Regions from separate parts of the Vagococcus carniphilus genome, predicted to be linked through region 2. Evidence: riboswitches for the same ligand, from Rfam matches in the RefSeq annotation. Region 2 holds a riboswitch; each other region holds the start of a gene.
The links. A riboswitch is a leader RNA that binds a small molecule or an ion and turns the genes downstream of it on or off. The one in region 2 is predicted to bind cobalamin.
Positions count from the first base shown of each region.

Region 1: another riboswitch for cobalamin. It lies ahead of H9L18_RS08230 (Ig-like domain-containing protein); the one in region 2 lies ahead of H9L18_RS11630 (ECF transporter S component).
Region 3: another riboswitch for cobalamin. It lies ahead of H9L18_RS08235 (DUF4430 domain-containing protein); the one in region 2 lies ahead of H9L18_RS11630 (ECF transporter S component).

Region 1 covers NZ_CP060720.1:1,662,633-1,673,077, forward strand. Annotated here, with positions in the region: gene H9L18_RS08190 (GNAT family N-acetyltransferase) at 1-948, opposite strand, end outside; gene lepA (translation elongation factor 4) at 1,072-2,910, shown strand; gene H9L18_RS08200 (Abi family protein) at 3,077-3,928, opposite strand; gene H9L18_RS08205 (hypothetical protein) at 4,147-4,659, opposite strand; gene H9L18_RS08210 (GIY-YIG nuclease family protein) at 4,810-5,325, opposite strand; gene H9L18_RS08215 (hypothetical protein) at 5,339-6,322, opposite strand; gene H9L18_RS08220 (serine hydrolase) at 6,338-7,519, opposite strand; gene H9L18_RS08225 (hypothetical protein) at 7,691-8,674, opposite strand; cobalamin riboswitch at 9,074-9,278, shown strand; gene H9L18_RS08230 (Ig-like domain-containing protein) at 9,451-10,445, shown strand, end outside.
Region 2 covers NZ_CP060720.1:2,392,907-2,403,351, forward strand. Annotated here, with positions in the region: gene H9L18_RS11620 (GHMP family kinase ATP-binding protein) at 1-265, opposite strand, end outside; gene cobD (threonine-phosphate decarboxylase CobD) at 246-1,328, opposite strand; gene H9L18_RS11630 (ECF transporter S component) at 1,332-1,847, opposite strand; cobalamin riboswitch at 1,991-2,168, opposite strand; gene H9L18_RS11635 (GNAT family N-acetyltransferase) at 2,288-2,749, opposite strand; gene eutJ (ethanolamine utilization protein EutJ) at 2,774-3,604, opposite strand; gene H9L18_RS11645 (cupin domain-containing protein) at 3,625-4,080, opposite strand; gene eutH (ethanolamine utilization protein EutH) at 4,080-5,189, opposite strand; gene H9L18_RS11655 (EutN/CcmL family microcompartment protein) at 5,235-5,507, opposite strand; gene H9L18_RS11660 (hypothetical protein) at 5,510-6,115, opposite strand; gene eutD (ethanolamine utilization phosphate acetyltransferase EutD) at 6,108-6,755, opposite strand; gene H9L18_RS11670 (hypothetical protein) at 6,798-7,436, opposite strand; gene eutM (ethanolamine utilization microcompartment protein EutM) at 7,524-7,802, opposite strand; gene H9L18_RS11680 (acetaldehyde dehydrogenase (acetylating)) at 7,861-9,357, opposite strand; gene H9L18_RS11685 (BMC domain-containing protein) at 9,371-9,823, opposite strand; gene eutL (ethanolamine utilization microcompartment protein EutL) at 9,857-10,445, opposite strand, start outside.
Region 3 covers NZ_CP060720.1:1,674,942-1,685,386, reverse strand. Annotated here, with positions in the region: gene H9L18_RS08260 (hypothetical protein) at 131-400, shown strand; gene H9L18_RS08255 (hypothetical protein) at 397-768, shown strand; gene H9L18_RS08250 (Y-family DNA polymerase) at 771-2,084, shown strand; gene H9L18_RS08245 (SDR family oxidoreductase) at 2,118-2,801, opposite strand; gene H9L18_RS08240 (PH domain-containing protein) at 2,926-3,309, shown strand; gene H9L18_RS08235 (DUF4430 domain-containing protein) at 3,357-8,528, opposite strand; cobalamin riboswitch at 8,643-8,824, opposite strand; cobalamin riboswitch at 8,865-9,050, opposite strand; gene H9L18_RS08230 (Ig-like domain-containing protein) at 9,273-10,445, opposite strand, start outside.

The DNA of each region.
Region 1 (10,445 bases), 730 kb from region 2:
TCCAGTTGTAATAAATGGGTATGACTCGATAAATTTTTCAACATCAACAATTCTTGCCATAAAATAAGGCTCAATCGTTTCTTTGATTTCACTATCTTCAAATAAAAAGGCAATAGGTTCATTTTTAAACGTTTCACCTTGAACTAAATCAACCATTGAAAAATGAGCAGAGACAAAGTTCCATAGGCCGTGTCTTGCTTCTTGATTCAAATAAAACATTTCTTTGATATGGAAAACTTCTTCAGCAATCCAGTAAAAACAAACGCCTTGAGGTTCGCCCTCACGATTGTAATAGATAGCTGCTGTTCTTTCTTCTTCGTTTTCCCAACGCCAATATTCTTCCCAGTTTAAGTCTTGGCGAATCATTGCCCCGTGGTTTTGTTCAGCAAACTGATCATACACCACAAAAACATCTTCATGATTAATATCTTCTCGTTCAACGTAACCAGGAACATCAACACGTTTAGGTAATTGAGAATCTTTAATCTCAAAGGCAATTTTATCAGACATGATTTCCCAGCCTTTACGACGATAGTAGGGAATACTATAAGGGTATAGATAAGAAATCCACTGTTCATTATCACGCATTTTTTCAAGCCCAAGAGAAATTAAATCACTCATTAGACCAAAGTTTGTATATTCAGGGTAAGTTCCAACACCCGTTACCCCAGCCATCTTGTAAACCGTATCGTGAATGTTTACCTCACAAGGGTAGATAGCCAGTTGAGAAATCAGACGATCTTCATGGGTAAAGAAGCCGTAGACATCAGCTTCACGAAGGACAGGTCGTTTAGCTCGGATGATTTCAGATTCATCTTCATAACCACCTTCCTCAATATCAGAATCTGTTACTTGGAACACATAACGAAGTAATTCATTAAATTGCTTTAAGTGTTTCAGTTCAACTTTCTTCAAATACAGAGAATTTTTTAGTTCTTTTTTATCCATTATTTCACACCTCAAATTATTTTCATCCTTATTATAACAAAGACCTACTTAAAATACTTTAAAAACTGCTTAAAGCTTGGTATAATTAAAAATGCTGATTGAAAAGAAAGTAGGAGATTTTATATGAATTTTGAGGAAATGAAAAAAAGACAAGAATCTATTCGTAATTTCTCCATCATTGCACATATTGACCATGGAAAGTCGACATTAGCAGACCGCATTTTACAACAGACAGAAACTGTTTCTGATCGTGAGATGCAAGCTCAATTGTTGGACTCAATGGACTTGGAAAGAGAACGAGGCATTACAATTAAATTGAATGCAGTCGAACTAACGTATAATGCGAAAGATGGAAAAGAATATATTTTTCACCTAATTGACACGCCAGGGCACGTAGACTTCACATACGAAGTGTCCCGAAGTTTAGCTGCTTGTGAGGGAGCAATTTTAGTTGTAGATGCTGCCCAAGGAATTGAAGCGCAAACTTTAGCAAACGTTTATTTAGCCGTTGATAATGATTTAGAAATTTTACCAGTTATTAATAAAATTGATTTACCTGCCGCTGATCCTGAGAGAGTACGTGGCGAAATTGAAGAAGTTATTGGAATTGACGCAAGTGAAGCAGTTCTTGCTAGTGCCAAAGCTGGAATTGGGATTGAAGATATTTTAGAGCAAATCGTAGAATACGTACCAGCACCAACTGGAGACGTTGAAGCACCTCTAAAAGCGTTAATTTTTGACTCAGTTTATGATGCTTATCGTGGAGTTGTCTTAAACGTTCGTGTAATGGACGGCGTGGTAAAACCGGGAGATGTTATCCAGTTAATGCAAAATGGAAAAGAATACGAAGTAACAGAAGTAGGGATTTTCTCTCCAAAAGCTGTTTCTCGTGATTTCTTAATGGTAGGGGACGTAGGTTACGTTACTGCCAGCATTAAAAATATTCAAGACACTCAAGTTGGGGATACAATCACTTTAGCAAATAACCCAGCAACTGAAGCCTTAGAAGGTTATCGTAAAATGAATCCAATGGTTTATTGTGGACTTTATCCAATCGATACTTCTAAATATAACGATCTTCGTGAAGCTTTAGAAAAATTACAATTAAATGACTCTGCTTTAGAGTTTGAAGCTGAAACTTCTCAAGCACTAGGTTTTGGTTTCCGTTGTGGGTTCTTAGGTTTATTACATATGGACGTTATTCAAGAACGTTTAGAACGTGAATTTAACTTAGATTTAATTACAACAGCACCATCTGTAATTTATCATGTGAATAAAACTGATGGTACAACAGTTGTCGTTGATAACCCGGCTGAATTCCCAGAACCAAGTTCAATTGATTCTGTTGATGAGCCTTACGTAAAAGCACAAATTATGGTACCTAACGAATACGTTGGAGCTGTTATGGAGATTTCACAACGTAAACGTGGTGAATTCGTAACAATGGATTATTTAGATGATTACCGAGTAAATGTTGTCTACAATATTCCATTATCAGAAATTGTTTTCGACTTCTTTGATAGATTAAAATCAGGTACAAAAGGATATGCGTCCTTAGACTATGAATTAATTGGTTACCGACCAAGTAAGCTAGTTAAAATGGATATTCTTCTTAATACAGAAACAGTTGATGCGTTAAGCTTCATCGTTCATAAAGAATTTGCATATGAGCGCGGTAAAGCCATCGTCGACAAATTAAGAAAATTAATTCCAAGACAACAATTCGAAGTGCCTATCCAAGCAGCCATTGGAACTAAAATTGTGGCCCGTACTGACATTAAAGCTTTACGTAAAAACGTATTGGCAAAATGTTACGGTGGAGATGTTTCTCGTAAACGTAAACTTCTTGAAAAACAAAAAGAAGGTAAGAAACGTATGAAACAAATCGGCTCAGTAGAAGTCCCTCAGGAAGCATTTATGGCTGTTCTTAAGATGGACGAGGATGAAGGTAAGAAGAAATAACTGAATAAAAAAATACCCACTATTTACTACTATCATTAATTCATAGTAAATAGTGGGTATTTTTAATATCTCAACGTTTCGACATTAAGGTGCCAGTCATTAGGAAACCCCAATGATTCAAGAATATTGTTTATACTAATTGATGTTAACTGATTATCTAAAGTTTTTACTCTTTTTTAATAGTATTATGAAGAGTTGCGTACTGAACATTACTTAGAAAACATTGAAGAATAATGAAAACACTATATACATCCTTTCTATTATCGGAAGGTTGAACATCGTATTTTAAATGAATATCAGGATAATGTTTCAGATCTGCTTTGCATTTAAAATCTAACAATCGATTATTATGAGCACAAATATTTCTAACTTCTCTTATATTTTCTGTAAATGATAACATTATTTCAGGTGTAAAAGGGGAATTAATAACTGTTTTTTCAGATATAAAACTGCAAATATTTTTGGCTATTTTATTTTGTAAATCGGTAGGTAAGCTTTTTAACATTGAGTTTGTTTGCCCGAAATCTAAATAATCTATCAATACCCAAATTGGAACATCATTATGCGTTCTACAATAATGTCGAATAGAGTTTCCGTTATTCCTTTTTTTATTTTGATTTATTAAACTGCTTAATTTTGAAATAAGCCATCCTAACTCTAAAATTTTAGAAGTATCATAATTACTAGTATTTAAGTAAGCATATTGACAATTTGGATAAGCTTCTGAGAAACGATAAGCTAAGATACTTTTTAAATGTTTTTCAGCCTCAGTAATTGCTGTAAAAAAAGCTGTTTTCAATTCTTTATCAAAATAATGTAAATGAGTAATTTCATCAAATGAGGCGTTTGGTAAATACTTATTTATTTCTAAATCCATAAAGTATTTACTGTAACCATTAATTAAATTATAATAATTATTTGTCAGCAAATATTGTTTAGCCTTTTTATAGTCTTCAAATTGTAATCCGCGTTTATAAAGAATACCCAACTGACCGTCTAAATCTTCAAATTTTTTCAAACAAAAAAAAACCCATTCCAAAGAATGAAGGTTTTCCGCACTAGTCCCCGTAGAGATACTAGCACTTTCTCTTATCCTCATTCTATATGTTGTCTTTTATTTTTGCAACTAGTTTATTTTAAAAATTTATAAAAATTAAATAATAAGCATTTCTACATACCTATTATACGAACGTACATTCTGTTTGTAAAGTGTTTATACATATACTAAATTAAATTTTACTCTATAAACACAAACGTCGATGATTGTCCTTTCCCTGAGTCAATGATTATCTCTGTGTTACTAATAATGGTTAATTCAGTAGGTCTGCCATCTGTATCCAAATAAATAGTATTTGTTTCTTCATCATAAGAATGAACTTCAACAGGAATGTTGCGGTCTCCACCAGGGCCAACTGGGCGAGTAGTCCATGTTCCATCTTCATGAATTGTAAAATTATTATCCGTTTGCCAAACAGCCCAAGTTCCTTTTAATGAAAGCATTTTGTCATAAGCTACTTGCTTATTGTCAATCTCTTTTGTTTCTTCAGTAGAATTACCTTTAATTGTTTCTTCTTTTGTTGTGGCTACTGTTTTTTTATCTTTTTTCTCATCTTTGTTATTATTATTTAACGTCTTAATTTCTTCAAGAATTTGTTGTTCTTTTTTATTTGAGACACCTAAAAAATAGCCTCCTCCAAAGGCAATAATAATCAATAAAACAACAATAATACCACTTTTTTTATCACTCATTATTTTTCCTCCTAACTAACTTTTTCAATAAAGTCATTAAACTAATGATAACACCAAAATATAAAAAGTTTTAGTCACCACATCAGCATGTAATAACTAAAACTTTTTTTAAGTCGACTTCTTCAAAAATAAATTTATCTTACTGTGGAATCATTTACTTTTGTTTCCCTTATTTCTATTATATCCTTTTTCATATGCACCAAAAAATCGAATAGCATAACGTTCTAAATCATTTAAGTTACTAAATTCTGAATTTTCAAGAGCTATTGTCTGAATTGTAAATTGATCACCATATTTAAAATCAGCGTATACGTCGCCATTTCCTCGTCCTTTAAAATGATTACCAATTCTATCTAAGACCTTAATACTTTGTCCAACATAATATAAATCTTTTGTTTTATTATGTAATATGTATACTCCTGGAAAATTTTTAATATTTGCGTGTCTTGCTTTTTCATCGTACAATCGTTTATTTCTTATTAACATGAATTCTTCAGGGGTTAATTCAATTGAATTATTTGCTAAATCATTAATTTTAGAGTTTATTTTTTTAGCTTGTATTAGTTGGATTATTAATTTTAAAAAACTTATAGCTAATATTAAAAGGAATATGCGTATTAAATCTTTATTAAAAAGAAAGCTTTCCAGTATATCTGTTACATTCATTTTACAAGCCTCCTTAAAACTCAACTTCTTCAAAAACCAATTTTTCTTGATTATCGCTAGAATAGATTTTTTCACCATCATAGAGATAAATTGTTTTTTCTTTTATATCAGTTTCGGCATCTTTATGTGTAGTGGAAAAGCCATAGACAGCTTTTTTAGATTCATTATCAGTTGTTTTAAATGAGTTAAACTTCTTAATATCGACTAATTCAATTTGTTCAGAATCAGAAAATTTACGATTAAATAGTTGAATTAAGTCATTTGAATGATTTAATTCATAGTCGCCATTAGCTAATTGTTTCTTCTTTTTTTTAAGAGTTTCATTCACCTCAAGGGGTGTAACATTCAATTCTTTTGGAACTTCATCTATCTTTTCAGCCTTTAGAAAGTCACTATTCCCTAAATTGAATTCGAAAGCATCATTTTGAAAGACCGCACTTTTATAACCAGTATAATCAAACGTTTGATAATTATATTCCAGTGGAAGGGGAGAGAGGTTCTCTTTTCCTTCTTGATTTAGCGCATTATAATTTTGAACTGCATTTTTGTAGCTTAGAAAAATTGACTCATTTTCTTCTACAACATAACCACTTAAAAGTGCATAATTTTTAGCTTTCTTCTTTTGTAATTGATTCGAGCTATCTACATAATAATGAAAAGATGGACCGGTATCCAATACTCTTAGCTCAATAAACGTTCCATCACTATTTATTGTAATGATATTCTTACTTAAACCAGTCTCTTTTAAAATGTCACCTTCAAGTAGATAAGTAGCTACATACTTATTTGTGTCTTCAATAATTTTAGCAGGGGAGACATCCATTTTTGGTACTTTTAATCCCATTTTATTTAAAGTTATATCAGACTCATTGTAAAAGTAACTTATTTTTTTCTGAGGTTCTTGTGATGCGTTACTAACATCTTTTTTTACCTGACAACCAGTCAAAGCAATCAAGCTTATAGAGGTTAAAAATAGAATAATTTTTTTAGTTTGCATGCATTACTTCCTTTTCTATTTTAATTGAAGCACTTGATTGTCAACAATTTTAGCGATATCACCAATTGATTTTTCACTATAAGATTCATCATAACCACCAGTCATAATTGTCACAAAATAGGGTTTTTTAGTATCTTTAACAAGAGCAATATCATTACTTACAGCATACATTGGCATCCAGCCAGTTTTGTGGGCGACATCAACCCCAGGTAACCCAACTGCTACACCATCATCAAAAATACTTTGTTGCAACCAATTATATAGCGTGTTAATATTTTTACTCTTATCTTGGTGAGTGTATACATAATTCATTGCTTTAGTTAGAATTCGTGGGCTAGAAAAGGCTCTATTATTCGGTGAAGCACTATCTAAACGTCCTAAATAATTAATAAATTCTTGCTCACCAACGTAGTTTAATAGCATAACATACGCAATATTATCACTGTATCTAATTACTAATTCTGCTAATTTACCAACAGAGTACTGACCGCCAACAGGTTCAAACTGAATAATTCCTGTCCCATCAAGTTTAAAGTTAGCTGTATAAGTTAATTGAGTATTCAAATCAATTTTTTTCTCATCTATCAATGTCATTAAATAAGTAATGAATGGTAATTTAATACTACTTGCTGTTCGATTGATTTTATCGCCATTGTAACTATATGAAAATGATTGATCGACAGCTTCTGCGTAGATGCTAATATCTCCGCCTTTTTCTTTAACAAATTCCTGTAAATCTTTATCTAAATTCTCCTTAAAAGCTTCTTGTGTTAAAGTAGGCTTTCTTTTTTCTTCTCTTTGTTCTATATGAATTTCTCTAGGTTCAAGAATATCTTTTTCAATAAATCCTTTTTTAGGATCGCTAATAATTTCTACCCACTGATCTTGTCCTTGTACAGGTTTGACTTTGACAACCGTTCCAATAGGTAATGCGTCCTCGCTCAATTCTGTACCAGTTAGAGTAACTTTAGGATGTACTTCTTTAGTAACAACTTGAGCCTCATCAAAAACTGTTTTTTTCTCAGGTGTAGTTTCTTTTTTTTCAGCAAGAACTTCTTTAGATGCTGATATTTCTTTTCTTTTTTCTACCTTTTCAGGTACTGGTCCTGCAACACTCTTTACCTTTTTAATCGTGAGGAAGGAGACTACTATTAGGATACAAAACAAACTCAACAAAACAAATAACTTTTTCTTCATTTACCCACATCTTTCTTCTTGATTTTTATACCATCTTTTTTATTATAGGGGATAGAATAGCTTGTTTTCAATACTAGTTGTGATTTTTATAACTAAATTAAAGAAGAAAGCATAAAAAACTCCCTTTAAATAGAAGATAAACTTTCTACTTAAAGGGAGCTGACTTTTTAATTAAAATAGTTGAAATGTAGTTGACGTTTCATCATTTGAAAAATAGATATTTTGACCATCAAATAAGTAAACATTAGTTACTTTGTTTCCATTATTTGAAGAAGTTGTTGAAAAAGCATATTTTGCTTTTATATGATTTTCTTTTTCAGTTTCTACATTTTGATAACTCGTAATATCAAGTAATTTTACTTCATCGCTTGGAGCAGTTTGAGGGCTCATAAATTGAATAAAATCATTGATATTGTTAAACTCATAATGTTTTGATGCTAAATTTTCTTGAGATTTCTTTAAAAAATTATTTATTTCAAGAGGAGTTACAGTTAACTCTTTTGGTGTTTCTTTAGGGACAACTTTTACTAATCGAACAGAATCTCCATTAGCATTTATTTCAAAACCATCTTTAACAAAAAAAGATGTTTGAGCTTCGTTGTCATCTAGTAATTGGTAATGATAGTTTTGAGATAGAGGTGAAATTTTCTCTTCACCTTTTTGATCAATTGCTTTGTAAAAACTGATTGAGTCAGCATAGCTTAAAGACACTTGATTATTCTCTTTAACGACATAACCACTTAGTAACTCATAATTAATCGCATTTTTAGTATGTACTTTATTTTTTTTATCAACATAATAATGAGTAGTTGTTTTTTCTGAATTGTCCTTAAGTACTCTCAATTCAATAAAAGTTCCATCCTCATTAACTTTTAAAAGATTTTTATCCAGTGCTACATCTTTTTTGCTTTCCCATTGAAGAGAGTAGATACCAGAATATTCTTTTGTATTGTCTATCACGTTTTTAGGTGAGACATCTTTTTTAGCATATTTTGATTCTAGATTACTATCTTTTATTTCTTTTTCATTAAAGAAATAAATTGACTCCTTATCTTCATATGCCGAACTAGCTTTAGCTTCATTTTTAAAACTGCATCCACTTAAAGATACCGTAAAAATGAGTAAAGCAACTAAACTTACTGTACGCTTTTTCATATTCCACGTCCTTTATTTTTATTAAACTATTTTTAGAAATTACGTTGTACTCTTAAAAGTCTAAAAGAGATGCTTATTTTGTAAATTTCACGGTACTAGTTTGTCCACCTTCGTAAAATGAATATCAACTATTCTTTTTACGAATACTTCCACTATACTTATACATCATTTACCAAGAAATAAACAAGAATAAGCACTCGAGTTTTCATAACTTTTAATCTGTTTTTAATCATTCGCTTAGTGATAGCGCTTATTCATCAACTTTTTTTATTTTTATTATCTATAGAAGCAACTTTTTTCAAAACTATTTTCAATAAGTCTATTTTTATAAAAAAAGAGAGTTTATTTGTAAAATAACTTTTTTCACAATCTTAAATGGGTGACGAACCCCCTCAAAATAGAGTACAATACAATAACGGTGCTTTTTTTATTTTTAAGCACAATGAATAAAACGTATTGGTAACGGGAAAGAGGTGTAATTCCTCTACAGACCTACCTACTGTGAAGCAGATGAAACCAATGAAACCACGGAAGAGATTCTTCTGGAAGGTTTGGGAGTAAGAAGAAGCTAAGTCAGGAGACCGACCATTTTTCGTTTTTCTAACTTTTTGTAGGAGAAAAGTGATAAGAGCAACTTTTTTGTTGAATCCTTAAAACTACCTTTTACAAAGAGGTAGTTTTTTTATTTTGATTTGTAGGAGGAGGATAAAGTTAGAGTTTTTTTGTTATGTCGCATGATGTGCGATTATTATTGTTTTTAGGGAAGGAAAGAGAAAATGAATAAAAAAATGAATTCAAAGTTTTTTAATTTATTGTTAGTGGTTTCGATGGTTTTATCTACTTTTGTTGGTATTCCATTCCAAGCTTTGGCAACAGAGAACACTGCTGTTAGTGTTGAAGAAAAAAGTAGTGAAGATGATTTAAGTCTAGGGTCTGGTTACCTAGGTGTACAAACAGAAGCAGCTGTTTATGATGATTTTACAAATGATATTTGGTTACAATACCAACAAAAAACGTTGAATGTTGATGAAACAGTTGATTTAAGACCTTGGCGTGTTGAACAAATTGTTTCAAATAATGTTGCAAACGATGTGGCTAGACCAAATTTCCATTTTGAAATTATTTCTGGTGATAGTGTTACTTTAAGTGATACTGAAAGCACTGAAAAAACACAAGTTAAAGCCGTTAAGCCTGGTACAAGTGTGGTTCAAGTGACTTATGACGCTCTAACTTATAAAGATAAAACATGGGGAGCAATCTCACCTGTTAATACAGGATACGCTGTCTTTGTTGTTGGTCAAGATGGACAATCTAAAATAACATTAAGTGATGAATTAATGAATTGGCGCCATTATGACACTATTTATTACTCAGAAGGAGAAACAACACCGTATTCATTTACAGTAAATGCGACAGATGCTGAATCGACTCGTGTTTTAGTAAACGGTAATGAAATTGAAGGTAATGATGGAGAATTTACTGCTGATTTAGAAAATAGAAGCAATATCATTAGTGTAGAAGCTACTGATAAAGAAGGTCGTATTTCTTCATTACATAGAGTAGTTGACGCACGTTTTATTGAAGTGAATGTTGAAAATAAAACAAATCCTGACGAAGATTTTGTTGTTGGTGATACTGCCAAAGTTAGTTTTAAAGGTATCAATCTACCAGTTTTCAAATTAGCAACTATCTATAATCCAGCTCCAAATGCTTGGGGCGGAAAAGGCTCATTTGTAGAATATAAAAATAATAAATCAGAAGAATTTAAAGG
Region 2 (10,445 bases):
TACTTGCCATGCCTTTTGACACAGATAAAGATGAAGAGATACTTAGTTTTACTTCATCCTCACTAGATATCTCTAAATCAGCTAGTGTTGCCTCAAGTGCTTTTCTTGATTTCTCACCTGCTTGATTAACTGCTCCTTGATCACTTGTGATTGTCGCTACAGAAAACATATTTATGCCACAACTAACTAGACGAAACTCATCTTCAACATACCCTTGAATTAATTCACCACATGTTCCAGGACAACTAACTATGACTTTTGCCATAAAAATACCTCTCTAGAGCTTCTACTAATTTTTCATTTTCCTCACGCGTTCTAACAGCTATTCGGTAATAGTTACCATCAAGCCCTTTATAATTAGAACAATCTCGAATTAAAATATTCATTTCTATCAATGCTTTTTGTAAATCCACAGTTGATAGATATTCAAAAAAGATAAAATTGGCTGAACTTTTAACTAGTTTTAATTCGGTAAATTTAGTTAATGAAGACTCTAAAAACAAGCGTTCCTTTTCTACATAGCTCAATGTTTCAGCTAAATATTGTTTATCTTTAAGTGACTCTCTACCAGCCATATCAGCAAAGCAATTAATTCGCCAAGGAATAGCATTACTTTCTAAGTCATCCATCATATGAGAATTATCCGTTAATAGATAGCCTAACCGAAGACCTGGAATGGCAAATATTTTTGTTAATGAGCGTAAAATAACTAAATACTCATTTCCTCTCAACTCAGTTGTTAGAGATTCTTTTTCATCCACAAAATCCATAAAAGCTTCATCTATAATCAAATAAATCTGATTGTTTTGACAAAATTTTGCAAGTTTGATCATTTCTTCTTTTTCAATTATCGTACCAGTAGGATTATTAGGATTACATATACAAAGTGTATCTACCTTTTCTTCTTGGATTTTTATCATTAAATCAGTTGTATTTACTTTAAAATCATTGTCTTTTGTTTTAAAATACACAATATTTGTTTTTTGGTGAGCAAATGCATCTTCGTATTCTGAAAAAGTTGGAGCCAACACTAGAAGCTGCTGACTTTTTAAAATATTAGCCAAAGAATAGATAACTTCAGCTGCTCCATTTCCTAAAAAAATATTCTCTGGCGTTAATGAATGATAGTTAGCAATTTCTTTTTTTAATTCTGTGTATCTTAAATCTGGATAATGTAGAATTTGATCTGTATTTTCTTTCAACACTTTTAATAAGTTCTCTGATAACCCTAACGGATTAATGTTGGCGCTAAAATCAATAATTGACTTTTCAGATAAATGATAGATTTCAGCTATTTCTTTAATGTTTCCCCCATGAAGTCCTGCCATAACTTAATTCCCCTTACCACTGTTTTGAACAATAGAAAAATTTTTGATTTTTTCTGGTAAAACAGCATAAACAATTTCTGTTAAAAATAAGTTAACTAATGTTGCTATAGTCAACGGTACAAACAAAACGAAAACCAATTGTTTCAAAATTGGGTAAAGGATTAGTAAATCTAAAGGAACATTAATTAGATATGCCGCTATAATCGAAGCGACTTTTGATAGTACCGGTCTGTCGCTCCATTTGTTCCTTATGTAACCGTATACAAACATACAAACCATCATTAAGGTTGCTATAATCAAATGGACAGGTAGTGTGCTTGGAAAGCCAGCAAAAAGTGCAGAAAACATGTGTCCAAAGAAAGCTACTACCATCCCCATCGCAGGACCTAAAATAATAGTTGATAAAAATGCAGGAAATGAGTCCAGGGCAATCGATCCAAGTATCTTAATGTTTCCTCCTAGAATACTAAGTGCGATCATTAGTGCTACGATTGTTAATTTTCTTGTTTTTGTTGTCATTTTTCTTACTCCTTTTTTAATAAATTAAAAAAAACACAAACCATCATTCAATCGATTGATGTTTTGTGTTTTTGTATGGTTAAACCAGCAAGAATAAGTTTTAATATAAAACTAGCTGATAACAAAAAACAATTTCCCGATAGAATCATTTTTTCTTTTCAGCTTGGATATCCTGACTTAGCATCACCCATATCTTCTTACCTTCCCAAAACAATTACAGTTTTAACAGTGGTATAACAAGAAGTATGTCCGCTTTACAGTAGAATGGGTCTGTCGAGGTTTTTCACCTCATTCCCCAATGCTGAAAAATTAATAATTAAAATGTGAACATTAATAATTTCTACATTATCAATGGTATAACAATTAGGCAAGTTTTTCAATAATAAATTAGAACTTTGTGAAATTTTTTCTCAATTATTATCAAACTCCAATCAAAAAACCTAATTATCTATTTTTTTCATCATAATATATTCAGCAATTGTTGGCATATAGGCAGACTCGACTTTTCCAATCTCTTTATACCCAACACTTTCATATAACTCTTTTGCTCGATAATTAAAATCGCCAACCATTAAAGTGATTTTTGATTTGTTTAAACTTCGACCAATTGCTTCATAAACTCTTAGTAAAAAGGAGCCTAGCCCTTGACCTTGATATTCTTTTTTAACACCAATTAAGGCTAAATAAGGGTATTCGTGAAAGAATCCATTCTCTTCAATCCACATAACAGCAATAATTTCCCCGGATTGTGAGATGGCTCCCCAAAGCTCATTCTTTCTAATACCAGTTTTTACCCAATCAAGAACTTGACCATTATAAGCTTTGTTCAATTCGTCGTCTTTAAAAATCGCCAAACATTCTTCTAATCGAGAAGCAGGAATTTTTTTTACTTCTGAAATCATCCATGCTCACCTTTTTCTCTTATCTTATTGTTTGCTTGCTATAGCAATACCAATAGGTGTAACAAACTGTGGATAATCCGGACGTTTAACGTCTTTTCCTAAATACTTAGAAAAAACCGCAGCAAATTCATCAAAATAACTAGCTCCTCCTACAACAAACAAAGGTTCAACTGGATATTCTGATAAGAATTGTTTTGTAATATCAGCCATCTTATCAACAACTGGTTTAATAATCATGAAAGTCGTCTTTTCTTGTTCACGATCTCGTTTAATCAGTTCCGCTTCTTTAACAGATACCTTATGATATCCTGCAAGAACAAGAGACATATGTGTGCCTCCTGTTGGTTCATCCATGGTCTCAACAGCTTTGAAATTTTCAATAATACTAATTCCCGTTGTGCCGCCTCCCACATCAATAACTGCGCCTTTATCAAGATTAAGCAGACAAGCTGCTGCTGATGGCTCATCAACAACAGTTGTCACTGTTAATCCTGCTGATTCTAAAACGTTAGAGACTACTTTATAATCGTTTCCCAGAGTTCCTGGTGGTACTGCTGTTGCTGCCTCAGTTAATTCAACACCTAAAACCTCTTCAGCTTCTTGAACTAATCGAGTCACAATCTGAACTGCCTCAATATAATTGACTACAAGTCCATCTCGAACAACCTCAGCAAATTCAAAACTTCCATATACTGGATTATTTTCTTCATCTAGGATAGCTAAAACGATTGAAGACGTTCCTAAATCGACTCCTACTTTCAAAGATCCTTTCTTATCAAATGGGTTATGCTTTTTAGTATTTACAATATCATTAAATGCTTTTAATGTTTTGTTTACGTCTTTTAAATCAACCATAATATCCTCCTAAAATCTTCTTATTGTGATGCCCAGTCAGCTGGGTAGGTAACGTAGACGAATCTAGCGTCTCCTTCAACTGAGAATTGGATACTACTGCTTTTTGGAATAAATAAAATTTCTCCAGGTCCAGCAGATATTTTACGGCCATCAACAATAACAGTTAATGTTCCTTCTATAATATAGTCTACTTCATCATACTCTAAAGTCCAATCAAAAGTTGTATCTTTCATTACCATTAGGCCACAACCTAAACGAGGACTTTCTTCTAAAGTAACTAAATCTTTACAGTAAACCACATCAGATGGTGTACCCGTATCTAAACGATCATTTTCATCTACTTCAAGTAATGGCAATTTTACAGATAAAACACCACTTGGGTCAACATTTTTAGTAAATTGTGATAATGAAGACATTTTTTCCATTAATACTTGACGAACTACATCTTCAATAATATTTTTTTGATTTTCATCCATTATTTACTCACCTCAGCAACAACTTCTTCTTTTTTAGTTGTTTTATTTGAAATAAAGATTGCTACAAAAATAGCTGTAATACCTCCAACTAATTTACCAACAATCATTGGGAAGATCATTTCTTTAGCCACTCCAGCTGTAAATCCTAAGTGGTCTCCTAATACGAATGATGCTGATACAGCAAATGCCACGTTAATGATTTTTCCACGTGCATCCATGTCTTTCATTGTTTGGAACATAGCAATATTGTTTGCTAAAGTAGCAATTAAACCAGCAGCTGCTGTCTCGTTAATTCCTAATACTTTACCTAAGCCTAATAATGGTTTTTTGAAGACTCTTGTAATAACTTCAACCAATACAAATGCTCCAGCAAGTGTTAAAGCAATACCACCGACAACTTCAATACCTTCAGAAACTGGTGCAATTCCTTCAATAACTGTGATACCTACTAATTGTTGTAAAGCACCTAAAATTAAACCAATAATAGCAACAATGACAATACCTTTACCAAAGTAAGTAAAACCTTTAATCATTTTTTCTGGAGCTAGCAGTAATCCCACCATAACTAATACAGCAACGATTACGATTGGAATCAAGTTTTTAACAATCATCATCACATCAAAACCAGCAATAAGACCACTAACAAATGCCCCAACAGGAATTGTAACCATACCTGATAAAACACCCGTTGCTAAATATTTGTGATCTTCTTTTTGAATAATTCCTAATGATACTGGAATTGTAAATACAATAGTAGCACCCATCATAGCACCTAAAATAGTTCCGGCAAAAAGACCAGCTTCTGGTGTTTGAGCCATTTCCATTGCTAACGTGTAACCACCCATATCATTTGCTAAAAGTGTTGTAGCAAACATAGCAGGGTCAGCACCTAATGCTGTATAAAGTGGTACAACAATTGGTTGTAATACTTTAGCTAAAATCGGTGCTAATGTGATAATCCCGACCATAGATAGAGCTAGAGAACCCATTGCCATGATTCCTTCTTCAAACTGGTGTCCAATTTTAAACTTGTTTCCTAAACAGTAGTCAATTCCCCCGACAACCATGAAGAACGCAATAATATACATAATAATTTCATTAATACTCATCAATTGCTACCTCCTAATATCCCTCTAACTTTTTAATGTTTTTCATTATTGATTGTTTCTTTCGACAGAATCAATAATTCCAACAATCGCAGCATCAACTGGAGTGCCAGGAGATTCAAGTGCAATTCGGGCTGATCCACCTGTTGTCACCAATACTAAGTCACCAAAACCAGCACCTTCAGTATCTGCTGCAACAATTGTTTTAATAGTTTCTTCATTGGTTTCATCTTCAATATCTACCAAAAGAAACTTCAAACCATTTAAATGTTCATTTTTACGGGTTGCCCAAAGACTTCCTGACACTTTTCCAATTAACATAATTACTCCTCTTTTCTCGCATAATTTAGCTGCAATTGTTGTTCTCTTATATAATCTTTAGCTAATGGTGTAATAATCGTTCCTTTTTCAACTTCAAAAACGGTCACACCTTTAGCAACTTCTTTTTGTAAGTACTCCATAGTCCAAGCTTTGGAAGTTGTCTTAGTTTTAGTTGATTTAGTTTCGATGGTAATAAATTGTGCACCAAATCTTACCCATTGTTCTTCACACGACTTGACATGAGCTTTCATACCGTAGGGACTATCCTGCAAAAGAGTCGCGTATTCTTTTGCTCCATTTAGTACAAAGACTGGTTTCTTATTTAATAACGCATCTAAAATTTCACGGTCTTCATCTGTAGTAGGTAACATATTGGAGATCCCGATTAATCTCTCTAGAGTTAATTCAGTTAGTACAACACCTGAACTCGCTTCGATTGAAGCTCCTTCTACATAATCATATTCTTTCAAAAAGAGAGCTAGTTCTTCTGTTTTCTTACCGTAAACTTTTATTTGTTTGGCTAAATCATCAAAAATTTCAGGAACTTCACCAAGTTTTTCTAAAACCTTTTGAGTAACTAATTTTACTAATTCTTCAATGTTATCCATGGTTATCACCTGTTTTTTTAATAATTGTTCCTCTAATACCTTTTCTGTAACCACATGCATTTGCTTCATCGTAATCAATATGCATAAATGTTGCAAAATTAGAGTGGATACGAATAACCACATCATCAAAAATCAGAGGTCTTTCACCATTGATTTTTACTTGAACAATTTCTCCATGGGTTACACAAAAACGTTCCGCATCTTCTAAAGTTAGATGAACATGACGTTTAGCTATGATTAAACCTTTTGAAATTCTCAAGCTTTTTACACCATTCATTATCAAAATACCTGGTGTCTCAGAAATATGACCACTCTGTCGAACAGGAACTTTAATTCCTAACGTTAGAGCATCTGTTCCAGATACCTCAACTTGAGTTTCTTGACGTTCTGGTCCAAGTATTATCACATTTTTTAAGGTGCCTTTAGGTCCAACTAGATTAATTCGTTCTTTACATATAAATTGACTTGGTTGTGATAAATCTTTAGCTTTTGTTAATTGGTAGCCTTTTCCAAATAGAGCATCGATATCTTGTCGAGATAGATGAACATGTCTTTCAATAGCTTCAACTTCAACACCAAGTTGGGATTGAACTCTTCTAACTACTTCTCTAACAATATCGTTTATATCTCCAGTTGCTATTTCCACTCTGAATCCCTCCCTTATTTATTTAATCATGAAATACTACTTATTCATTAGTGATTGAATATATAAAGGAAGCTTGGTTTCAAGCTCTACTAAGTCTTCTCTTAAACTAACACCAAAACCATTACTAAAACGAGTAACTGTTTCACAACAAACATCTTCACATAAAAGAGATAAACGAGATAATTCTAAATAACTTTCTTCCATTTCAAAATTAATCTCTATTTCTTCAGTTTCTGTTACGTGAGATAGATAACTTGTATTCACCCAATTACCCTGGGATAAACTTTCCAACACATCATCGATTGTTTTCAAAACAATTTGAAGATCATCTTTTAAGTTTTCTTTTTCAAGTTTTTCTAACGCTTTTTGTGTTTTTATAACTTCTAGTTTAAAAAGAGACCATTGAATACGAATTTTTTTAAGTGGATAAGTTTCAACCGGTTGACTATCTTTTTCAGTCACTTTAGTTACCTCATCAACTGGTAATTCATCTTCGCTAGTTGTTGTATCTTCTTGATGTAGCTTAGGGGAACCTTCGATGATAACGTTAATGCCTCGATCAGTTAAAAAACCTTTTGCAGAGGGCGTTACAATAGTTCCTTTAGCTATTATCATTTCCGTTAGATGCTCTTTTTTTAGTAATCGTCGAACATCACTTTCAGTTAAAACGGCCACGATAACACACCCTTTTCTTTGATAAAAGGGTATATTCATACAGACATATACCCTTTCACACTCTTTATTTTTAAACTAGTTTGTTAATTAACCAATTTTTGGTAAGATTTCGTCAACTTCTGAATGAGGACGAGGAATTACGTGAACTGATAATAATTCTCCAACACGTTCAGCAGCTGCTGCTCCAGCGTCTGTTGCAGCTTTAACCGCACCAACATCACCACGAACCATAACTGTTACTAATCCGCCACCTACTTGTTCTTTACCAATTAAAGTAACGTTAGCAGCTTTAACCATAGCGTCTGCTGCTTCGATAGCTCCTACTAAACCTTTTGTTTCGATCATTCCTAATGCATTTGCGTTCATAATAATGTTCCTCCTAATATTTTATGTATAATTTATTTTAATATAATTAAAACCAAGTTTAAAGTTTTTCTAATACGGCTTCAACAATTTTATTGATTAAGTCGTCTTTAGAAGCTGATGTTGCTGTTGGTGTTGATACTGAACAAGCTGTTGAAGAATTTTCAACTAAGTTAATATCTTCACCACGTAATTCGTCTAACTCACGCATACCGTAAGCAACACGACGAACGTTGAATAAGTTTTCTGGGCTGATGTTATCAGATGTTGAACTTCCACCAACAGCTCCACAACCTAATGTTAAGGCTGGGTTAATGTTAGTTGAAGCACCGATACCACCTAAAGTACCAGGAGTGTTAACTAATAGACGAGAAACAGGTTTTCTTAAACCAAATTCTCTTACAATGTTTTCATCTTCTGTATGAATTACCATTGTGTGTCCTGCACCTTCATTTGTCAAGATTTCAATACATAACTCGCAAGCTTCTTGCCAAGTTTTTGTTGTATAGAAAGCTAAGATTGGTGCTAATTTTTCTCTAGAATAAGGAACTTTCATTCCAACACGTTCTTCTTCAGCGATTAATACGCGAGTGCCTTGTGGGAATGTTAATCCTGTTAATTTGCTAATTGCTTCAATTGATTTACCAACAATTTGTGGGTTCATTGTTCCATTAGCACGCATGATGAATTTTTCTAAAATTTGAGCTTCATCTTTTGTTAAGAAGTAAGCATTTTGTTTTTTGAATTCTTCAACAACAGCTTGTCTACTTGCTTCTTCAACTACTACAGATTGTTCTGAAGCACAGATTGTTCCGTTATCAAATGTTTTTGAATCCATAATATGTTTAACAGCTTTTGAAATGTTTGCTGTTTTTTCGATAAATGCTGGACCGTTACCAGGACCTACACCAATTGCAGGTGTACCAGAAGAATAAGCAGATTTAACCATTGCAGATCCACCAGTAGCTAAAATTAATTTAGTCATATCATGTTTCATTAATTCAGCAGTTCCTTGCATAGTTGGTTTTGTCATAACGCTAATTGCGCCAGCAGGACAACCTTCTCTAACTGCAGCATTTCTAATAATATCAACTGTTTCTTTAATACATTTTAAAGCAGTTGGATGTGGAGAAAATACAATACTGTTACCAGCTTTGATTGAAATTAAAGCTTTATAGATAACTGTTGAAGTTGGGTTTGTTGAAGGAATAATCCCTGCAACTACACCAACTGGTACAGCGATGTCTGTTACTTTGTTTACTGTATCGTCTTTTACAACACCTACAGTTTTCATATCTTTAATACTATCCCAAACAGCTTTAGAAGCGAATGAATTTTTGACTACTTTATCTTGCCAAATTCCGAATCCTGTTTCTTCATTTGCCATTTTTGCTAATTTAATTCTGTTATCGTATGCTGCAGCCATCATTGCTTTACAGATATTGTCAATTTTTTCTTGAGAAAAAGTTGCTAATTCTTTTTGAGCTTCAGTTGCATCATTTAATAAATTACGTACCTCTTGAATCGATACTAGATCTTTATCTACTACGTTTACCAAAATTTATTCCCTCCTATTTTTTATTTGTTTTCGGTTTTTTTTTCGTATTTTTTTCTTTTTTAACGTCTGAGTTTTTCTTCTCAGTTTTAGCTGGTTCAGGTTTTACTTCTTTAACTTCAGTTACTTCTTCTTTTACTGGTTCTGGCTTAATTTCTTCAACTTTATTCGGTTTTGACGCTTGTTTTTTCTTTACGCTTTCCATAACCATTTTAGCTGTATCTTCAGCCATACGAGGAATAACGTGACTAGAAAGTAAACAATTAAGATTTTCAGCAACAGCTGTAGCTGAGTCAACAGCTACTTTAACTGCAGCAACATCTCCAGTTAATTGAATAGTTGTTTGACCACCTTTAATAACTTCAGCATTTAAAAGAACGACATCAGCAGTTTTTAAAGCGGCATCAGCAGCAGCTACTGCCCCTAAAAAACCTTTGATTTCGACTAAACCTAGTGCTTCAATTTTCAATTCGGCTACCTCCTTTTAAATATTAATTAATGACTAATATGATTTTGGATTAGCCGCCACTGATTGAACAGCTTGAGCAAATGCATCACATGCTGCTTGACAAGCTGATTGACTACCTGTTAATAACCCACCAGCAAAGTTTGTTTCTGATGGAGGACCATAAAAGGCTGCAACTTCAACATCAGCTGCTTTAATTGCTGCATCAAGTGCATACATTGCTTCAATCGGTGGTGCGATTAAGTAAGCTAATGATTCGCCTTCTTTAATACCAGCTTCTTTTGATAAATGAGTACCTGTTCTAGACACTAAATGTGCATAGTAAGGAATGCTATCATCTTCATTAGCACTGATAAATCCTGGGCTGTTTTCAATTTCATAAACGATTACGTCTAAGCCGCTTTTAACTTCAGCAGGGTTTGGTCCAGCAATAATACCGATAACTTCACCAGCTAATTTTGTACTAGCACTTCCAGCACCAGCGTAAAGACTACGAGCATAAACAACATCAACAACAGCTTTTTTAGTTGCTTCATCTAAAGCAACATAAGTAACATCATCGCAATCCCCAGTTACTAAACCTAAACTGCGGTGCTTTGTTGGATCTAAGTTTAACGCTTTAGCC
Region 3 (10,445 bases), 720 kb from region 2:
CTCACCTCTTTATTCAGTATAGCAAATGTGTTAAATGAATTGGATAAATTTTGTTATCTTTTCATGTTCCCCTTTACAATAAGAACAAACGTTCGTATAATTTAGCTATAAATGAAATGGAGTGATAATGATGAGTAAGAAGAATTTAGTTGGTATTGTTGATAAGATTAAGCTTCTCACCTTGTATCCTGATAAACTGCTTCGTTTTACTTTAGTAACAGAAGAAGAAAATATTAATTGCCTAGTAGCGAATAAAGACATTATTCATCAATTATTATTTTTAAATAATGGCAAGGTTGAAGTTGCTTTATTTGGCCACTACAATACCAGAAAACAAATGGTTGTTGAGAAATTAATGATTAGGCACTCGATTGATTTAAAAAAGGAGCAAAGCTTATGATGAAATTAAATCAGTACTACGATGATCGAGGTGTCAAAAAATATATGGGCTTTTATTTATCCGAGCACACAAGAGAATTAGAATTAGAAAAAAAAGAAGCTAACCGAATTAATTTTGGTCTAGAGACAATGACTTTAACTGAAGTAGCTGAGGTGATTGAAATAGCCTTAACAAAAGATTTACCTGTTTTAATTCAACCTAATATAAAGACAATAGATGGACGAGGATTCAACGACAATATTGTGGGGAAAATATTAGGATTTAGTGGTGATTTAATTTATGTTAATGAGCTATGCATTAGTATCAATTTGATTCGTCATATTGCTATTTCAGAGAATGTTAAGTGGTATGTTAGAAGCGAGGGATAAGTATGTATGGTAGTGGTTATCAACAATATTTTGATTACAGCGATGAAAAAGTTGATGATATTCTTTGTATTGATATGAAGTCGTTTTATGCTTCTGTTGAGTGTATTGAGAGAGGATTAGATCCACTCAAGGCGTTATTAGTCGTCATGAGTGGTAGCGATTCTCCAGGAGGTTTAGCATTAGCGACTTCCCCTAAAGCTAAAGAATTATTAGGAATTGACAATGTAACGAGAAATTTTCAAATCCCGTATCATAAAGACTTGCATATTGTACCTCCACGAATGAATTTATATATTAAAAAAAATGTTGAAATTAATAATATTTTTAGGCGTTATGTAGCAGATGAAGATATTTTAATCTATTCCATTGATGAAACCTTTGTACGTGTAAAAGCATCAAAGAAATTATTTAACCTCTCCCCTTATCAATTTGCCGAAAGGTTTAAACACGATATACAGAAAGAAACACGTTTGCCATGTACAATTGGAATTGGAGATAACATGCTTTTAAGTAAGTTAGCACTAGATAATGCCGCTAAACATGCCCCTAGTATGATTGCAACATGGCATTATCAAGATGTTCCTAATACAGTTTGGCAGATAAAAAATATGACTGATTTTTGGGGAATTAACCGACGAACAGAAAAAAGACTAAACAATAAAGGGATTTATTCGATTTATGATTTAGCTCACCATGACTTTTTTGAAATGAAAGAATCAATGGGAGTTATGGGACAACAATTAATTGCCCATGCTTGGGGAATTGATCGAAGTAATATCTCAGAGGTTTATCAACCAAAGTCTAAAAGTATAGGCAACAGCCAAGTTTTAATGAAAGATTATGTAAAAGTAAATGAAACAAAAATTGTCCTTAGAGAAATAGCAGAGCAAGTAGCAACAAGACTTAGAAAAAAAGGATACCAAACAAATTGCGTACACTTATCTGTCGGTTATTCTAGGAGTGAACCAACACCAGGATTTAGTCGCCAGATGTCTATTCCAAAAACAAATTCTTCTAAAAAACTTGCTAGTTATTGCTTACTTTTATTTGACAAATTCTATGACGGCAGTGCTGTACGGAATCTGTCTGTTAATTACTCCAAACTATCAGATGGAGATATCCTTCAATTAAATTTATTTGAACAACCTGAAGAATTAGTCAGCCAAAAAATATTGGATGAAACAATAGATGGCATTAGAGAAAAATATGGTTTTGATGCTATTTATCATGCAAGTAGCCGATTAGAAGGCGCAACAGCTATTAATCGAAGTCATTTAGTTGGAGGACATGCTGGTGGTATGGATGGTTTAACTTAGTAAAAATAGAAAAGAACCTTTTTAGGCTCTTCTCTATTTTTTACTTTTAATAACAATTTCAGAAGGAATTAATTTTTGAGTGGTACTAGCAATAATAGTCTTAGCTACATCATCAGGTGTCATAAATGTGTTCGTTTTACTTTCATCAAAAATACCATCCCAGAACTCAGTTTGCATGCCACCCATGTAGACACCACAGACAAAAACATTGGTTGCTTTTGTTTCAACAATCAAACTTTCCGTGAAGCCTCGCACGCCAAACTTACTCGCACAATACACAGATTCTGTCGCTTTCCCTTCAAGGCCTGCTGTAGAGATGATATTGACAATAGCTCCTTGATTGTTATTTTTCATTTGAGGCAATACTTCTTGAGTAGAAAAAATAGTTCCTTTAAGATTAGTATCGATCATTGCATGAACAGCAGACTCATTAAGTGATTCAGCTAAATCAAATACACCTAAACCGGCACTGTTGATTAAGATATCAACCTCCCCTACTTCTTTTTTTATTTGATTGAAAGTCCGGCTCACTTCTTCTTTAATACTAACATCAACAAGATAGTAACTAGATTTATTTTTTAAGGATTTACTTACTTGGATTAGCTTGTCTTCTGTTCTACCAAGAAGACAAACATAATAACCCATCGCATCATATTGTTTAGCTAAAGAAGCTCCTAGACCACTTCCAGCACCTGTAATGGCTACTATTTTTTTCAATTAAAGGACCTCATTTCTTAGGTTAGATAAACTAATTTGCTTACCACTCTATTTTAACATATGGCAATGGGGCTTCTTCTTTTAATGTGTTAAAATAGTTATATAATTTGAAAGGAGCATGACAATGGGATTATTTGATGGCTTATTGGGAAACGCAAGTGAGGTTAAACATAGTAATGTTGAAAAAGAATTGGCAAGTATTTTAATTCCTGATGAACAAATTGATTTAGCTTTTAAATTAGTTCGTGATTTAATTGTATTTACCAATTTAAGATTGATTATCGTTGATAAACAAGGAATGTCAGGCAAAAAAACGGAATACAAATCAATTCCTTATGGGAGCATTTCAAGATTTAGTGTAGAAACATCAGGGCATTTTGATTTAGAATCAGAATTAAAAATATGGATTTCTAGTGGTATTGAACCAGCTGAAGTTCTTCAATTTAGAAAAGATAGCAATGTGACAACCATTCAGCAAGCTCTAGCTATGGCCGTATTAAATAATTAAAAAGCAAAAGACGACTAGGATAATTTTCCTAATCGTCTTTTTTTGATCTATTTTACAGCATTTTGGTTAACGTATCCGTGCCAGTTTCCTTTATTGTCATATAAAGAATAGTAGATTTCACCATTGAAATGACGATATTTTCCTCTAGCAGTAAATGTTTTTCCGAATAAATTACTTGTTGATTGGCGTTTTTTCCAATTAAAGTTAGACCAAGTATTATAACCTTTTTTATTGATAGTTACTTTACGACCATCTCTAATATAAGTGCCTTGTTTGCCATCAGCTACTTTAGCTGCGTTAGCATTAATATAACCTTGCCACTCGCCTTTATTGTTGTAAAGAGAGTAATAAGTTGCTCCATTCATATGTTCATATCTTCCACGAACTTGGAATGTTTCATTTAACACATTTTTACTTGAGTTACGTTTTTTCCAGTTAAAATTAGACCAAATGTCATAGTTACCTTTAGAAATTGTTACATAACGGCCGTCGCTAATATAAGCACCTTGTTTGCCGTCTGCTACTTTAGTTGCGTTAGCATTGATATAACCTTGCCATTCACCTTTATCATTATAAAGAGAGTAGTAAGTTGCTCCATTCATGTGTTTGTAGCGACCACGTGCTTGGAATGTTTGGTTTAATAAATCTCCACTAAAGTTACGTTTTTTCCAGCCGAAGTTAGACCAGATATCATAATTACCTTTAGTAATAGTCACATAGCGACCATCTTTAATATAAGCACCTTGTTTACCATCACCAACATTAACAGCTTTTTCATTAATATAACCATGCCATTTACCATTGTTATCATATAATGATAAGTAAGTTGAACCATTTTCATGTTTATATTTACCTCTTGCTTGGTAAGTTTCACCTACTAATTTATCTGAGCTGTTACGTTTTTTCCAATTAAAGTTAGACCAAGTATTGTAACCTTTTTTGTTAATAGTTACATAACGACCATCTTTAATGTAGTCTCCTTGAGGTGATTTTTCACCTGGAGTTAATTCTTTATCAGTTTTAACTTTATCAAGTTTAGTATTTGTTTCTTTAACGATACCATCAACTGATACTTTATCAGTAGCTTTTTCAATGTTATCTGTTGCTTCTTTTAAAATATTATTGATTTCGTCTTGTTCTGCTTTACGATAATCTTTAAGGTTTTTGTATTCGTTTAAAGCTTTAATCGCTACTTCTTTATGAGCTTTTAATTCTTTTTCAGAACTTTCGTTACCTTTAAGTTCTTTTAATTTATCTTCTGCTTTAGTTAATGTTTCTAAATTTAAAACATTAGCTTGTGCCTCTGTTGATAATTTATCAAAGGCTTGACGAGCATTTTTAATTGCAGATTCGCTTGCTAACGTTACTTCGCCAATATTATTAATTAAATCAACAACTGGTTGAGCTTCTTCTAATAATTTAACTTGTTTATTTGCATTTTCTAAAAATTCTAAATTAGATACAAAGACTCTAGATGCTTCAGGTAAGGCATTATATAATGCTAGAGCTTTTGCAACTGCTTCCTTATCGTTTAAAGAAATAGTTTCAGACAAGTTTTCGATAGCTTCATTTACAGCATCAATAGTTGAAACTAATTCTTCAACTGTTTTTTCAGCTGCAGCCAATGTTTCTAAGTTAGTTACCAACACTTTTTGTTCTTCAGTCAAAGCATCGAATAATTGACGGGCTAATTCTACTTGAGCTTTATTAGCCATCGTAGGTGTTCCTAATTGGTCAATTGTATCAATAACAGTTTTAGTTGCTTTTTTATTTTCTTGCTCTTTTACTAAATTACTGTAAGTTTCTTTAGCTGTTTCCAATGCATCATGATTTGATACAAGTTTTTGAGCTGCTTCTGTTAATTCATCATATGCTTGAGCTGCTTTAGAAATAGCTGGTTCACTTGCAAGTGTTACTTCACCAATTGAAGAAATTAATTCTTCAACTTTTTTAGCAGCATCTTTGTTTTGAGCGTCTAATTTAAGAGCTTTTAATTGATTTTCTTTTTCTTCAAGTTGTACATGAAGAATAATAAATAATTGACCTTTGTCTTTTACTTGATCAAGAGCTCCTCGAGCTTCTTTGATAGCTTCTTCTTTTTCAAGAGTCACATCACCAATAGCTCTAATTAAGCGTTGAGCTTTAGCTAAATCACTTTCTTTTCCAGCTTCAGGATCAAATTTTCCATCTATGATTCGAGGGTCAGTTTGATAGTCTTCAACATAGAACCATGTGATTTGGTCTCCATCTTCAATCATTTGATCCGCAGGCATTAAATCGACAATAACACCGTTGACAGCATACATCCAGCCACTGCTTGGGCCATGTTCTTTATGTGTTAATGTAACCCCCGATGGATTAGTAATACTTGAGATATAATTTGATCCGACAAAAGTATATCCATTGTCATCCATTGCCTTTTTGAATACATCAAATACAGAAGTATATTCATCTCCTTCACCAGTTGTAGTTAACCAGTTAGTATAAGAAGCATTCTCTTTTTCTCCAATCATTGAGAAGCTTACTTTTCTTTTTTCTTCAGGTTTAGGATTTTCTCCATTTTTACCTTTAACAACTAAATCAACAGAAACAGGTTGACGGTATAATTTTTGTAAGTCTTTATTATCAGGATATTGTTTAGCGTATTTTCCTAATACAGAACTTGATAAAACACTTTTGACTGTTACTTTAACATCATGTTCTGGTTTAGTTAAAAATAAGCTCTCATGTTGAAGAACAGCATTATTACTTGAATGGAATTTATCCCATTGTTCAGAAGGTCTTGTTTCATCGATGCTTACTGGAACAATTCCTCTATTTTTTAAATCTTTAGAATCATATACCCAATTAAGAGTTTTACCATCTTCGTTGAATGACACTTGTTGGAACGTGTTTAATCGTTCAGTAATGTTAGTTGCATCACTATTACCAGCTTTATTTAAACCATTGAAATAGTTAGCTTTAGCAGCATCCATCAATTTAACTTCATCATCAATTTCTTTTTGTGTTAAAGGTTGAATCATTATATCAAATGTTTTGCTAGCTGAAAGAGTCGAATTACGATCATTCATTGTAACAGTAAATGAAGCTTTTTTAGCAGGTTCACCTGGTAATGGTCGTAAGACATTTAGACGATAACCCGTTACGGTTAATACATCTGGTGTATCACTTACAGCTTTAAATTGATATAAATGACTTAAGGGAACACCTGTACCTTTTGGATTTGGTAAACCAATATCATTTACAACTTGTTCAGGATTTATTTTTTCTTTTGTAACACTGTCAGTCATTTTATCAAACGTATAATGTTCATCCATTAAAGATTGGATTTCATCTTTGCTACCAGCACCAAGCCCTTTGATTGTCACTTCGATTTCTTTTGAAATAATTAAGTCTGGTTGTCCACCGGGAACTTGATTATTTTTGACAGAAGCAGTTAATAATACTTTTTGGTCTTTTTCATCACGTTTTATTTTACCAATAAATGGGTTGTACATATTGTTGGAATTACCAGTTTGTAAGCTGTTATCAATTTTTAATAACTCGGAATTTGAAGATCCCCAGCTAACTTCTCCCCATCTCTTATTATCAATATATTTTGGTAATAAGAGATTTTTATCAAATTTTTCAGTAGATTCATTATCTCCTTTGATACTTTCAAGAGATAGTTGATCAAGAATCTCTTCTTGAGTAATTTTTTCTAGTTTATCTCTATTCCAATGAATAACAGCATTTGATTTTGGGGCAAATTCAACAACTGCTCCATCTTTAGTTAATTCATATACAACAGCAACACTTCTAAATCTCATTCCATCAGATTCATTAGGATTTTTGTAGTAATAGTGAACTGTTCCATCTTTGGCAATATATTCTTCATTTGATGTACTTTTTACACTAACTTTTATGTCTGGAAAACCTTTATCTAAAAAACCTTTTTCAACCATAGCGTTTATGTTAGTATCTTGTCCAAAAACAGGAGTATATTTAAAGTAGCTGGTATTTAAAGCTAAAATTGCTTTATTCAGATATTCTTCAGCTTTTTTTACTTTCTCCTCATCAATAGGTTCTTCTTTTGAACGATTTAATTGTGAAGTTAATTTAACAGAACCATCTTTAGCTAAGTTAAATTTAGCAGACTCAGGAATAGAAACTTGGAAATCAGAACCATCAAATTCATTGATTTGAGTAGTTGCTTCTTCAGTATCGAAATTCTCTTTTAACCCATCAAAATTATTATTAGAATTAAAATACTTATCCTTTTCTAAAGGATCTTTTGAATTAATTAAGCTATCAATTGCTGTAGGTTGTTCTGCGGAAACTGTCCCAAAATTTATTGAATTGATAAATACATCTTTAATGTCAGCATTACTAGCTGCGGTATTATTATAAAATCCAATAAGCCCAGCGATTCTAGCAAACTTACTATTTGACGTCACTTTACCATAATTGATGTTATTAGCAATAGTTGAAGAACTTTTTGAATCCCAAGTACCAACAAGTCCACCTACTCTTGTTTGTTTAGAGAGATTTGTTCCTAAAACATTACCATAGTTTATATTCCCAATAATATCTCCCGAATTATTTGTTCCGGTAATTCCACCAATATGTTGAGTAGTTGACGTATTAGATTGACCATTTACTTCTCCTGAAAACTCAGTGTTTTTGATAATGCCACCAAGTGTATTTTGTCCAGCAATTCCTCCCATACTTTTTGTATTAGTAGAAGAAACGTTTACTGAACTAGAAACGTTGTCAATAACTCCATTTTCAGCATTCCACGGGGTCACAGAACCAGTTCCGTTACCACTTATTGTGCTAATACTTCCATCAATAGAAAAATTAGCGATTGTGCCTTCATTCTTTCCAAAAAAACCTTGCCAGCCAGTAGCGTCTTCTATTTTAAAACCTTTAATTTCAAAGTTATTTCCATTGAAATTACCTTTAAAACTACTTGATCCAATAGGACTCCAATCTTTATTTTCTAAATCTATATCTTTCGTTAATACAGCATCTAGCGTTTTGCCTGAATTAACCTCTTTAGCAAACCATGCTAATTCTTCAGCACTACCAATTTGATAGACGTCACCAACTTGTATAGGTTCTTTAACGTCATCTACTCCATCCCAAGCAAATGCTCCTGTTCCCCCTAATAATAAAGCTGATGAACATACCAATAAACTTAATGATAATTTTGTTTTTTTCTTAAAATTAATTTTCAATTATATTCCTCCCTTATTCTGATAAAACAACTACTTTTTATTCCCTCCCCAATAAAAAAACACCTCAAAAAAGGTGTTTTGTCGTTAATTGAAAATTTACACCCATAGATAATTTTCACGTTCTATTAAAAAACAGATATCCTGACTCAATTTCATCCTTGATCAAGCCTTCCCAATTTCTCAGTGGCATATATGATCTCGTCAATTTTACAGTAGCTAGGGGCTGTAAAGGATTTTCACCTTTTTCTCTGTTTATGTTAAAAAATAAAAAAAGCACCCTAAAAAAGGGTGCTTTGGTACACAGAAATAAAAAAAGACTTCTCACCCTCAGATATCTTTTTGTTAAAAAATAAAGCAGATATTCTGGCTCAACTTCATCCTCATTCAAACCTTCCCAAACATAAAAATGTTCAGTGGTATCCATGAATTCGTCCGTCTCACAGTAGCTAGGGGCTGCAAAGGGGTTACACCTTTTTCCCTGTCTTTATTTTCAGTAAATTAACATTATTATATAGTAAACGTTTCCTCAAAACAATAAAATTGCTCCATTTAATACCTTATACAGTGGTTTTTTGAACCTATTTTGAATTGGATCAATATCTAATACAGCAAAAAAATGTTTCGAACTAATTAAAATATCCTCTGATTTTATGCCATGACAAAAAATGCAACTATTCATTGGAAAATCCCTCATTTCTATTTATAAAAAAAGACTGAGACCTAAGCCTCAATCTTTATAATTAATTATTTTACAGCATTTTTATTAACATAACCATGCCACTTGCCATTATTGTCATACAATGAATAGTAAGTATCTCCATTGTAATGACTGTATCTACCTTTAGCTGTAAATTTTTTGCCCATCATATTAGTTGTTGAGCTACGTTTTTTCCAGTTAAAGTTAGACCAAGTGTTATAACCTTTTTTATTAATTGTTACCTTACGGCCATCTTTAATGTAGGCACCTTGTTTACCGTCTGCTATTTTAGTAGCGTTAGCATTGATATACCCTTGCCACTTGCCTTTACTGTCATATAAAGATAAGTAAGTAGAACCGTTAAAGTGTTTATATCTTCCACGAGCTTGGAATGTTTGGTTTAAAATATTTTTACTCATTCCACGTTTTTTCCAATTAAAGTTAGACCAAGTTTCATAGTTGCTCTTTGAAATTGTTACAAAACGGCCGTCGCTGATATAAGCGCCTTGCTTACCATCTCCAACTTTTACGGCATCCGTATTGATATAACCGAACCATTTACCTTTGTTGTCATATAATGATAGATATGTACCACCATTAAAGTGTTTATATTTTCCGCGAGCTTGGAATGTTTCATTTAACAAGTTAGAACTTGTGTCGCGTTTCTTCCAACCAAAGTTAGACCAAGTACTGTAACCTTTTTTATTAATTGTTACAAAACGGCCATCACTGATATAAGCACCTTGTTTACCATCTCCAGCTTTTACAGCTGATTCATTAATATACCCATGCCAGTTACCTTTACTATCAAATAAAGATAAGTATGTAGCACCATTTTTATGGTTGTACTTACCTCTTGCTTCGTAAGTTTCACCTACAAGTTTGTCTGTGTTATTACGTTTTTTCCAATTAAAATTAGACCAAGTATTATAACCTTTTTTAGTGATTGTTACATAGCGACCATCTTTAATATAAGCGCCCTGTGGATTCTTTTCACCATCTGTTAATTCTTTTTCAGTTTTAACAGTATCTAATTTAGCTTTAGTGTCTTTAACGATAGCATCAACACCAGCTTTGTCAGCTGCTTTATCAACGTTACCATTAGCGTCTTTAAGAATAGCGTTAATTTCATCTTGTTGTGCTTTACGGTAATCTTTAAGATCTTTGTACTCAGCTAAAGATTTTTTAGAAGTGTCTTTATGTGCTTGTAATTCTTTAGC